DNA from 2 places in the Streptomyces araujoniae genome. Region 1 is predicted to be linked to the other one. Evidence: riboswitches for the same ligand, from Rfam matches in the RefSeq annotation. Region 1 holds a riboswitch; the other holds the start of a gene.

Region 1 (4,458 bases):
CGCCACCTATATGACGTACTGGTGGGACATTCCCCAGTGGCTCTCCGCGCTCGTCTTCACCGTCATTCTGTACGGTGCCAACCTGATCTCCGTGAAGCTCTTCGGTGAGCTGGAGTTCTGGTTCTCCATGGTCAAGGTCACCGCCATCGTCGGCATGATCCTCATCTGCGCCGGCGTCCTGACCATCGGCTTCTCCGACGCGGGCGACACCGCGACCGTCTCCAACCTCTGGAACGACGGCGGGTTCTTCCCCAACGGCATCGGCGGCATGCTGATGACGCTCCAGATCGTCATGTTCGCCTTCCTCGCCGTGGAACTCGTCGGCGTCACCGCGGGCGAGTCCAAGGACCCCAGGACCGTGCTGCCCAAGGCCATCAACACCGTGCCGTGGCGCATCGCCGTCTTCTACGTCGGCGCCCTGATCATGATCCTGTCGGTCGTGCCGTGGTCCACCTTCAAGCCGGGCGTCTCGCCGTTCGTGAAGGCCTTCGAGGAGATGGGGCTCGGCATCGGCGCCGCCATCGTCAACTTCGTCGTCCTGACCGCGGCGCTCTCCTCCTGCAACTCCGGCATGTACTCCACCGGCCGCATGCTCCGCGACCTGGCCATGAACGGACAGGGCCCGCGCGCCTTCACCAAGCTCACGAAGAACGGCCTGCCGCTCACCGGGACCACCTTCTCCGCCGCCCTGATGCTCGTCGGCGTCTGGATCAACTACCAGTGGCCGGGCGAGGCGTTCAACTACGTCGTCTCCTTCGCCACCATCTCCGGCATGTGGGCCTGGATCATGATCCTGTTCAGCCAGATCCGCTACCGCCGCATGGCCGACCGGGGCGTGCTCCCGCACTCCTCGTTCAAGGCCCCGGGAGCCCCGTACACCAGCTGGTTCGCGCTCGCCTTCATCGGCATGGTCATCGTCATGATGGCGATCGACCAGGACGCCCGGATCTCGCTCTACTGCGCCCCGCTCTGGGCGCTCCTCCTGGGCGTCTCCTACCTGGTGCTCAAGTCGCGCGACCCGGAGAACACCGCCTTCGCCAAGCGCTGACCCAGGCTCCGGCGAGCACCCCACCCGCTCGCGTCGAGCACCGAACCCGAGGGCGGGCCCGTCGACCACGGGCCCTGGACCGGCCCTCCTCCCCAGGGCGTCCCGGCCGCTCAGCTCCCCCCACGGCCCCGGCGTCCACCATGCGGCCCTCCCCGTACCACCCACCGGTACGGAGAGGGCCGCATGCCTATCCTCTTGCCATGCTGACCATCACCCAGGCGCTCCACGACCAGATCGTCGCCCACGCCCGCGCCGACCACCCCGACGAGGCGTGCGGTGTGGTGGCGGGCCCGGCCGGGACCGGGCGCCCCGAGCGCTTCGTCCCCATGCTCAACGCCGCCCGCTCGCCCACGTTCTACGAGTTCGACTCCGGCGACCTCCTCAAGCTCTACCGCGAGATGGACGACCGCGACGAGGAGCCCGTGATCATCTACCACTCGCACACCGCGACCGAGGCCTACCCCTCCCGCACCGACGTGACGTACGCCAACGAGCCCGGCGCCCACTACGTCCTGGTCTCCACCGCCGACACCGACGGCTCGGGCCCCTTCCAGTTCCGCTCGTACCGCATCGTGGACGGCGAGATCACCGAGGAAGACGTGCAGGTCGTCGAGGCGTACTGAGCCGCGACGCTCCTCCCCGGGGGCCCCGCCGACCCTCCGGATCCGTCTGGCACACTGCACCCCAGACCCGAACACAAGGCAGCAGGAACCAGGAAGCCGGTGCGAATCCGGCACGGTCCCGCCACTGTGACCGGGCCCCCTCCCGTACGGACGACTCCCCGGTGGACGACTCCGCGCGGGAGGGCGGCCCGGAAGCCAGGAACTGGCCCGCCGCCTTCTCCCGCATCGACCAGGGGACGCGGAAATCCCCCGGAGAGGCCCCGCCATGTCCCGGCGCACCCCCGCGCTCATAGCCGCCGCCGTGCTGCTCCCGCTCGCCCTCACCGCCTGCTCCTCCTCGGAGAGCCCCGACGCCAAGGGCGGGCCCGAGGCCGCGGAGAAGAGCGACGGCTTCCCGTACACCGTCACCAACTGCGGTGTCACCACCACGTACAAGGCCGCGCCGAAGCGCGTGGTCACCATGAACCAGCACGTCACCGAGATCATGCTGGAGCTGGGCCTCACCAAGTCCCTCGTCGGCACCGCCTACCTCGACGACAAGGTGCTGCCGAAGTACGCCGAGGACTACGCCTCCGTCCCGGTCATCGCCAAGGAGTACCCCTCCTACGAGCAGGTCCTCGCCGCCGACCCCGACTTCGTCTACGGCGGCTACGCCAGCGCGTTCGCCGCGGGCGACGGGCGCGGCCGCGAGGCGCTGAAGAAGGCCGGCATCGAGACCCGGCTCAACACCGAGAGCTGCGCCGAGGCCGACACCCCGATGGAGACCCTCTACGGAGAGATCCGCGAGGTCGGCCGCACCTTCGGCGTCAGCGACCGCGCCGAGGCCTGGATCAAGCGGGCCAAGGCCGACAACGCCGCCACGGCCGAGAAGCTCAAGGACCTCAAGGCCCTCCCCGTCTTCGTCTACGACAGCGGCGACAAGACCGCGTTCACCGCGGGCGGCAAGGGCATCGGCAACGAGCTGATCAAGCGCGCCGGCGGCACCAACATCTTCGCCGACCTCGACAAGTCCTTCGGGGACGCCTCCTGGGAGAACGTCGTCGCCCGCAAGCCCGAGGCGATCGTGATCTACGACTACGGCTCCACCACCGTCGAACAGAAGAAGAAGCGCCTCCTCACCGACCCGGCCCTCGCGGACGTCCCGGCCATCAAGAACAAGCGCTTCGCGGTGATGCCGCTCTCCGACGCGGTCCTCGGCGTCCGCGTCCCCGCCGCCGTCGAGAAGCTCGCGGCCCAGCTCCACCCGGCGGCCACCACCCCGTGACCTGCCGCACCCCCGCACCGCGGCGGCTGCTCCGCTACACCCTGGTCGTCGGCGCCCTCGCCGCCCTCCTCGCAGCCGCCGTGGTCGCCGCCCTCGCCCTCGGCTCCGTCCGCATCCCGCCCGGCCAGGTGATCGACATCCTGACCGGGCGGGCGGAGGCGAGCCCGTTCCGCACGATCGTCCTGGACGTGCGGCTGCCCCGGGTCCTGCTCGGCATCGTCGTCGGCGCCGGACTCGCCGTCATCGGCACGGTCCTCCAGGCCCTCGTACGGAACCAGCTGGCCGACCCGTTCCTCCTCGGCGTCTCCTCCGGGGCCTCCACCGGCGCGGTCCTGGTGATCGTCCTCGGTATCGGCGCCTCCCTCGCCACCACCGTGACCATCCCGGCCGCCGCGTTCGCCGGCGCGCTGCTCTCCCTGCTGCTCGTCTACACCCTGGCGCGCGGCGGAGGCGGCCTCACCACCAACCGGCTCGTCCTCGCCGGGGTCGCCGTCTCCTACATCCTCTCCGCCCTCACCAGCCTGATCCTGGTCACCTCCGCCCGCGCCGACCACCTCCAGGAAGTCCTCTACTGGACCCTCGGCGGCCTCGGCGCGGCCCGCTGGGACATGCTCGCGCTCCCGACGATCACCCTGATCGCCGGTACGGCCGTCCTCCTCACCCTGGCCCGCCCGCTCGACCTGCTCCTGGTGGGGGAGGAGGGCGCGACCGTGCTGGGCCTGGACACCGCCCGCTTCCGGGCCGCCGTCTTCGTCCTCGCCTCGCTCATGACCGGGGCGCTGGTGGCGTACAGCGGGGCGATCGGCTTCGTCGGGCTGATGGTCCCGCACATGGCCCGGATGGCGGTGGGCGCCTCGCACCGGGCGCTGCTGCCGGTGGCCGCGCTCGGCGGGGCGGTGTTCCTGGTCCTCGCGGACCTGGCCGCCCGCACCCTGGCCGCCCCGCAGGACATCCCGGTCGGTGTGCTCACCGCGCTCACCGGCGGCCCGTTCTTCCTGTGGATGCTGCGGCGCCGGCCGGAAGGGGCGCCGGCATGAGCACCGTACGATCCGCCCCCGAGGACGGGGGCCGCGCCCGCACGACGACTGTCCGCACGCCCGAGGGAGCCCGCCCGTGACCACCCTGCGCACCGAGGCCCTCTCGTACGGGACCGGCGAGGGCCGCCACCTCGTCGACGCGGTCGACCTCATCGCCGCCGACGGCGAGACGGTCGGCCTGGTCGGCCCCAACGGCAGCGGCAAGACCACACTCCTGCGCTGCGTCTACGGCACCCTGCGCCCCACCCACGGCCGGGTCCTCCTGGACGGCGACGACCTCGCCACCCTCCCCGTGAAGTCCCGCGCCCGCCGCATCGCCACCGTCCCGCAGGAGAGCCACGCCGGCTTCGAACTGACCGTCGGCCAGGTCGTCGCCATGGGCCGCGCCCCGCACAAGCGGTTCTGGGAGGCGGACAGCGCCGCCGACACCGCCCTGGTCACCGACGCCCTGGAACGGGTCGGGATCGCCGCGCTCGAACCCCGTAC
Region 2 (4,458 bases), 4.0 Mb from region 1:
ACCCGGTGTCGGTGGCGAACCGCTTGGCCATCGCGCACAACTCCGGTGCCCCCGGCGTCTTCCGGTCCAGCGCCTCGGCGGCCTGCCGCACCAGCGCCCGGGCGGCGGCCAGTTCGGTCGCCATGTCGGCCAGCCGGAACTGCAGCGCCTGCGCCTCCAGCAGCCGTGCCCCGAACGCCTCCCGGTCCGCGAGATGGGCCAGGGAGCGGTCCAGCGCGCTCTGCGCCCCACCCAACGAGCAGGCGGCGATGCCGAGCCGGCCGCCGTTGAGGCCGTTCATCGCGATCCGGAAACCCTCGCCCTCGGCGCCCAGCATCCGGTCGGCCGGGACGCGCACACCGTCGAGCACGACCTGCCGGGTGGGCTGCGCGTTCCACCCCATCTTCTTCTCGTTGGCCCCGAACGACAGCCCCGCGTCGTCCCGTTCGACGAGGAACGCGGAGATCCCGCCGGGACCGCCGTCACCCGTGCGGGCCAGCACGATGTAGAGGTGCGCGGCACCCGCCCCGGAGATGAACTGCTTCGTCCCCGTCAGGACGTAGTGGTCGCCGTCGCGCTCGGCGCGGGTGCGCAGCGCCGCCGCGTCGGAGCCCGCGCCCGGCTCGGTCAGGCAGTAACTGCCCAACTGCTCCATGGTGCACAGCTCCGGCAGATACCGGGCGTGCTGCGCCTCGGTGCCGTACCGGTCGACCATCCAGGCGACCATGTTGTGGATCGAGAGATATCCGGCGACCGACGGGCAGCCGGTGGCCAGGGCCTCGAAGACGAGGACCCCGTCGGAGCGGGACAGCCCGGAGCCGCCCACCTCCTCCCGTACGTACACGCCTCCGAGCCCGAGGTCCGCCGCCTTCCGCAGGACGTCGACGGGGAAGTGCTTCTCCTGGTCCCAGGCCACCGCGTGCGGGGCCAGGTGCTCCTGGGCGAAGTCGAGTGTGGTCTCGACGACCGCGAGCTGGTCGTCGCTGAGCAGGGTGGTCACAGCGGTCATCCCATGGTCGGAATCGTGAAGCTCGCACCGTCCCGGATCCCGGAGGCGGGCCAGCGCGAAGTGACGGTCTTGGTACGGGTGTAGAAGCGGATGGCGTCCGGACCGTGCTGGTTCAGGTCCCCGAAGCCGGACCGCTTCCAGCCGCCGAACGTGTGGTAGGCCACCGGCACCGGGATCGGCACGTTCACGCCGACCATGCCGGTGTCGACCCGGCGGGTGAAGTCGCGTGCGATGTCGCCGTCGCGGGTGAAGAGGGCGACGCCGTTGCCGTACGCGTGCTCCGAGGGCAGCCGCAGCGCCTCCTCGTAGTCCGCCGCGCGGACCACACAGAGCACGGGCCCGAAGATCTCCTCCTGGTAGATCCGCATGTCCGGGGTGACCCGGTCGAAGAGCGAGGCGCCCGCGAAGAACCCGTCCTCGTGGCCCCCGAGGGTGAAGTCCCTTCCGTCCACGACCAGTTCGGCGCCCTCCTCGACACCGAGGTCGACATAGCCCCGCACCCGGTCCACCGCGTCGCGGCCCACCAGCGGCCCGAAGTCGGCGTCCGGGTCGTCCGAGCGGCCGATCCGCAGCTCGCCGATCCGCTCGGTGAGCCTGGCGACCAGCGCGTCGGCGGTGGCCTCACCGACCGGCACGGCCACCGAGATCGCCATGCACCGCTCGCCCGCCGAGCCGTACCCGGCCCCGATCAGCGCGTCCACCGCCTGGTCCAGATCGGCGTCCGGCATCACGATCATGTGGTTCTTGGCCCCGCCGAAGCACTGCGCCCGCTTCCCGTGGGCGGCGGCCGTCGCGTAGATGTGCGCGGCGATCGGCGTCGAGCCGACGAAGCCGAGCGCCTTGACGCGCGGGTCCTCCAGCAGGGTGTCCACGGCCTCCTTGCCGCCGTTGACGACGTTCAGGACCCCCGGCGGAAGCCCGGCCTCCAGGAAGAGTTCGGCCAGCCGCAGCGGTACCGAGGGGTCGCGCTCCGAGGGCTTGAGGATGAAGGCGTTGCCGCAGGCCAGGGCGGGCGCGGCCTTCCAGAGCGGGATCATCGCCGGGAAGTTGAACGGGGTGATGCCCGCGACCACGCCGAGCGGCCGGCGCAGCGAGTGCACATCGATCCCGGCGCCCGCGTTGTCGGTGAACTCGCCCTTCAGCAGATGCGGGACACCGGCCGCGAACTCCACCACGTCCAGACCGCGCGCGATGTCGCCGTGCGCGTCGGCCACGGTCTTGCCGTGCTCGGAGGAGAGCAGCCGGGCCAGGGAGTCCTTCTCCTTCTCCACGAGCTGGAGGAAGCGCAGCAGCACGCGGGCGCGGCGCTGCGGGTTCCACTCGCCCCACTCCCGCTGGGCCTCGGCGGCATCGGCGATGGCGGCCTCGGTCTCGGACCGGCCGGCCAGCGGCACCCGGGCCTGCACCTGCCCGGTGTTGGGGTCGTAGACATCGCCGTACGTGCCCGAGGTGCCGGGCGTGTGCTTGCCGCCGATGAAATGGGTGAGTTCGCGGACCATGGAAACCTGCTCTCGTCGGTGAGATCGTCAGGAGAGATCCGGGGATGGCGCACGGCTGCCACCGGCCCGCGCACCGGTCGGGTGCACGGGGGCGCGGAAGGGCTGCCGCCAGGGGGGACGCGAAGGGCGGGGCCGTCAGGGGGCGGGGAGAACCGCTCGCCGGGACGTGCCCGCGGGGCCGTGGGTGCGGACCGGTGCCATGCGTGTCTGCTCCATCCTCGTGGAAACACGGAACTATTCCCGTGGCCGGTATCCTGACTCCCGGATCAGCGCGCGCCCTCGTGCCTTCCCGACGGCTGGTTCGCCGTCAGTGGCGTGTCCTGCGAGGACGGACTCCCCGGTCACAGTGGCGGGACCGCGCCGGAATCGCACCGGCTTCCCTGACACCACGGGCCTTCGAGGCGCCCGGCACGATGCCGGTCGCCTCTCTGCTCACGAACATATAGTTGGACGTCCTAGTAAGTCCACCCCGCCTCGCTCCGACACGGACGCGCCCTCGCCCCGGGCCGGGTCCTGCCCGCGCCGGTCGGTGCCGACGGCCGCCCCGCCCCCTGCCCGGGCCGGCGGCCCGCCCTGGCATGATCGGCCGACATGAGCGACGCACCACCACGCCACATCCTCGTCATCGGCATGGGCGCCGGTGACCCCGACCACCTGACGCTCGCCGCGATCAAGGCGATGCGCCGGGCGCAGGTCTTCTTCGTGCTCGGCAAGGGCCGCGAGAAGGAGTCCCTCACCCGGCTGCGACGGGACATCCTGGCCGAACACCTCACCGGCCCCTACCGGGTCGTCGAGGCCGAGGACCCCTGGCGGGACCGCACCCAGGACGACCGGGGGCGCTACACCTCGGCGGTCCACGACTGGCGCCACCGCCGCGCCGACATCTGCGAGCGCCTGATCGCCGAGGAGCTGGCACCGGGGGAGTGCGGGGCCTTCCTGGTCTGGGGCGACCCGTCCCTGTACGACAGCACCCTGGCGATCCTGGAAGACATCCGGGACCGGGGGACGGTGGAGTTCGGGCATGAGGTGATCCCCGGCATCAGCAGCGTCTCCGCCCTCGCCGCCCGCCACCGTACGTCCCTGAACCAGGTGGGCCGCCCGATCCGCATCACCCCCGGCAGGCGGCTCGCGGAGGGGTTCCCGGACGACGACGGCGACATCGTGGTGATGCTCGACGGCCACGAGAGCTTCACCCATCTGACGGGCCGGGGGCTGTGGATCTACTGGGGCGCCTACATCGGCACCCCGGACGAACTCCTGGTCTCCGGCCCGCTCGACGAGGTCGCGGACCGGATCAGCCGCGTGCGCGCCGAGGCCCGCGAACGGCACGGCTGGATCATGGACACGTACCTGCTGCGTCAGGGGCCGGGCGCGTCGGGCGGCGCCTGAGGCGGTGAAGCCGCCCGTATCCGAGGCGGTGTCGGCCGCTGATGGGCCCCGGCCCGTGAGCGGGGGCCCGGACAAGGGGTGGCGGGCCGTGCGAGGCGCGGGCGGCGGCGCCGCACCTCGTCGTCGGGCCCTGCCGGGTCAGCTCCGGGACTCGTGCGCCCGGATCAGGCCGAGCCCGTGGCCGAGGCTCGGGCACTCGGCACTCAGCTCGTTGCCCCGCACCAGATAGTTGTCCACGCGCCCGTCGGTGGCGCGCTCCACGGCCCGGTACTGCGTGCCGTTCACCGTGATCGTCCAGCCGTCGCCGTCCTGGGCCCAGCCGACTGTCTTCTTCATGCAGCGCTCCCCTTCTCTCCTCGCCGCCGCGGGTCGGCGGCCGTGTATTGGCAAGAAGAACGGCCTGTGACGCTCAGTGGTTCCGGCTCGCCTACGCCATTCGGTTACATCTGTGTCACCGTGCCACCACGAGCTGACCGGAAGTCAGCGAACGGGCGAAGGGGAGCGGAATCCGGGCCGTCCGAAGCCGCCGGGCGCCCTCCCTGCGTGGCCCGTGTCTCATTTCACTGTCCGAAGTGTGAACAA

The links. A riboswitch is a leader RNA that binds a small molecule or an ion and turns the genes downstream of it on or off. The one in region 1 is predicted to bind cobalamin.
Region 2: another riboswitch for cobalamin. It lies ahead of ACQ9ZG_RS28540 (CoA-acylating methylmalonate-semialdehyde dehydrogenase); the one in region 1 lies ahead of ACQ9ZG_RS11265 (ABC transporter substrate-binding protein).

What each region holds. Positions count from the first base shown of each region.
Region 1 is NZ_CP194070.1:2,659,042-2,663,499, reverse strand. It holds gene ACQ9ZG_RS11275 (amino acid permease) at 1-1,048, shown strand, start outside; gene ACQ9ZG_RS11270 (M67 family metallopeptidase) at 1,249-1,671, shown strand; cobalamin riboswitch at 1,702-1,896, shown strand; gene ACQ9ZG_RS11265 (ABC transporter substrate-binding protein) at 1,937-2,935, shown strand; gene ACQ9ZG_RS11260 (FecCD family ABC transporter permease) at 2,932-3,972, shown strand; gene ACQ9ZG_RS11255 (ABC transporter ATP-binding protein) at 4,049-4,458, shown strand, end outside.
Region 2 is NZ_CP194070.1:6,690,585-6,695,042, forward strand. It holds gene ACQ9ZG_RS28535 (acyl-CoA dehydrogenase family protein) at 1-988, opposite strand, end outside; gene ACQ9ZG_RS28540 (CoA-acylating methylmalonate-semialdehyde dehydrogenase) at 985-2,487, opposite strand; cobalamin riboswitch at 2,715-2,893, opposite strand; gene cobF (precorrin-6A synthase (deacetylating)) at 3,079-3,876, shown strand; gene ACQ9ZG_RS28550 (hypothetical protein) at 4,015-4,212, opposite strand.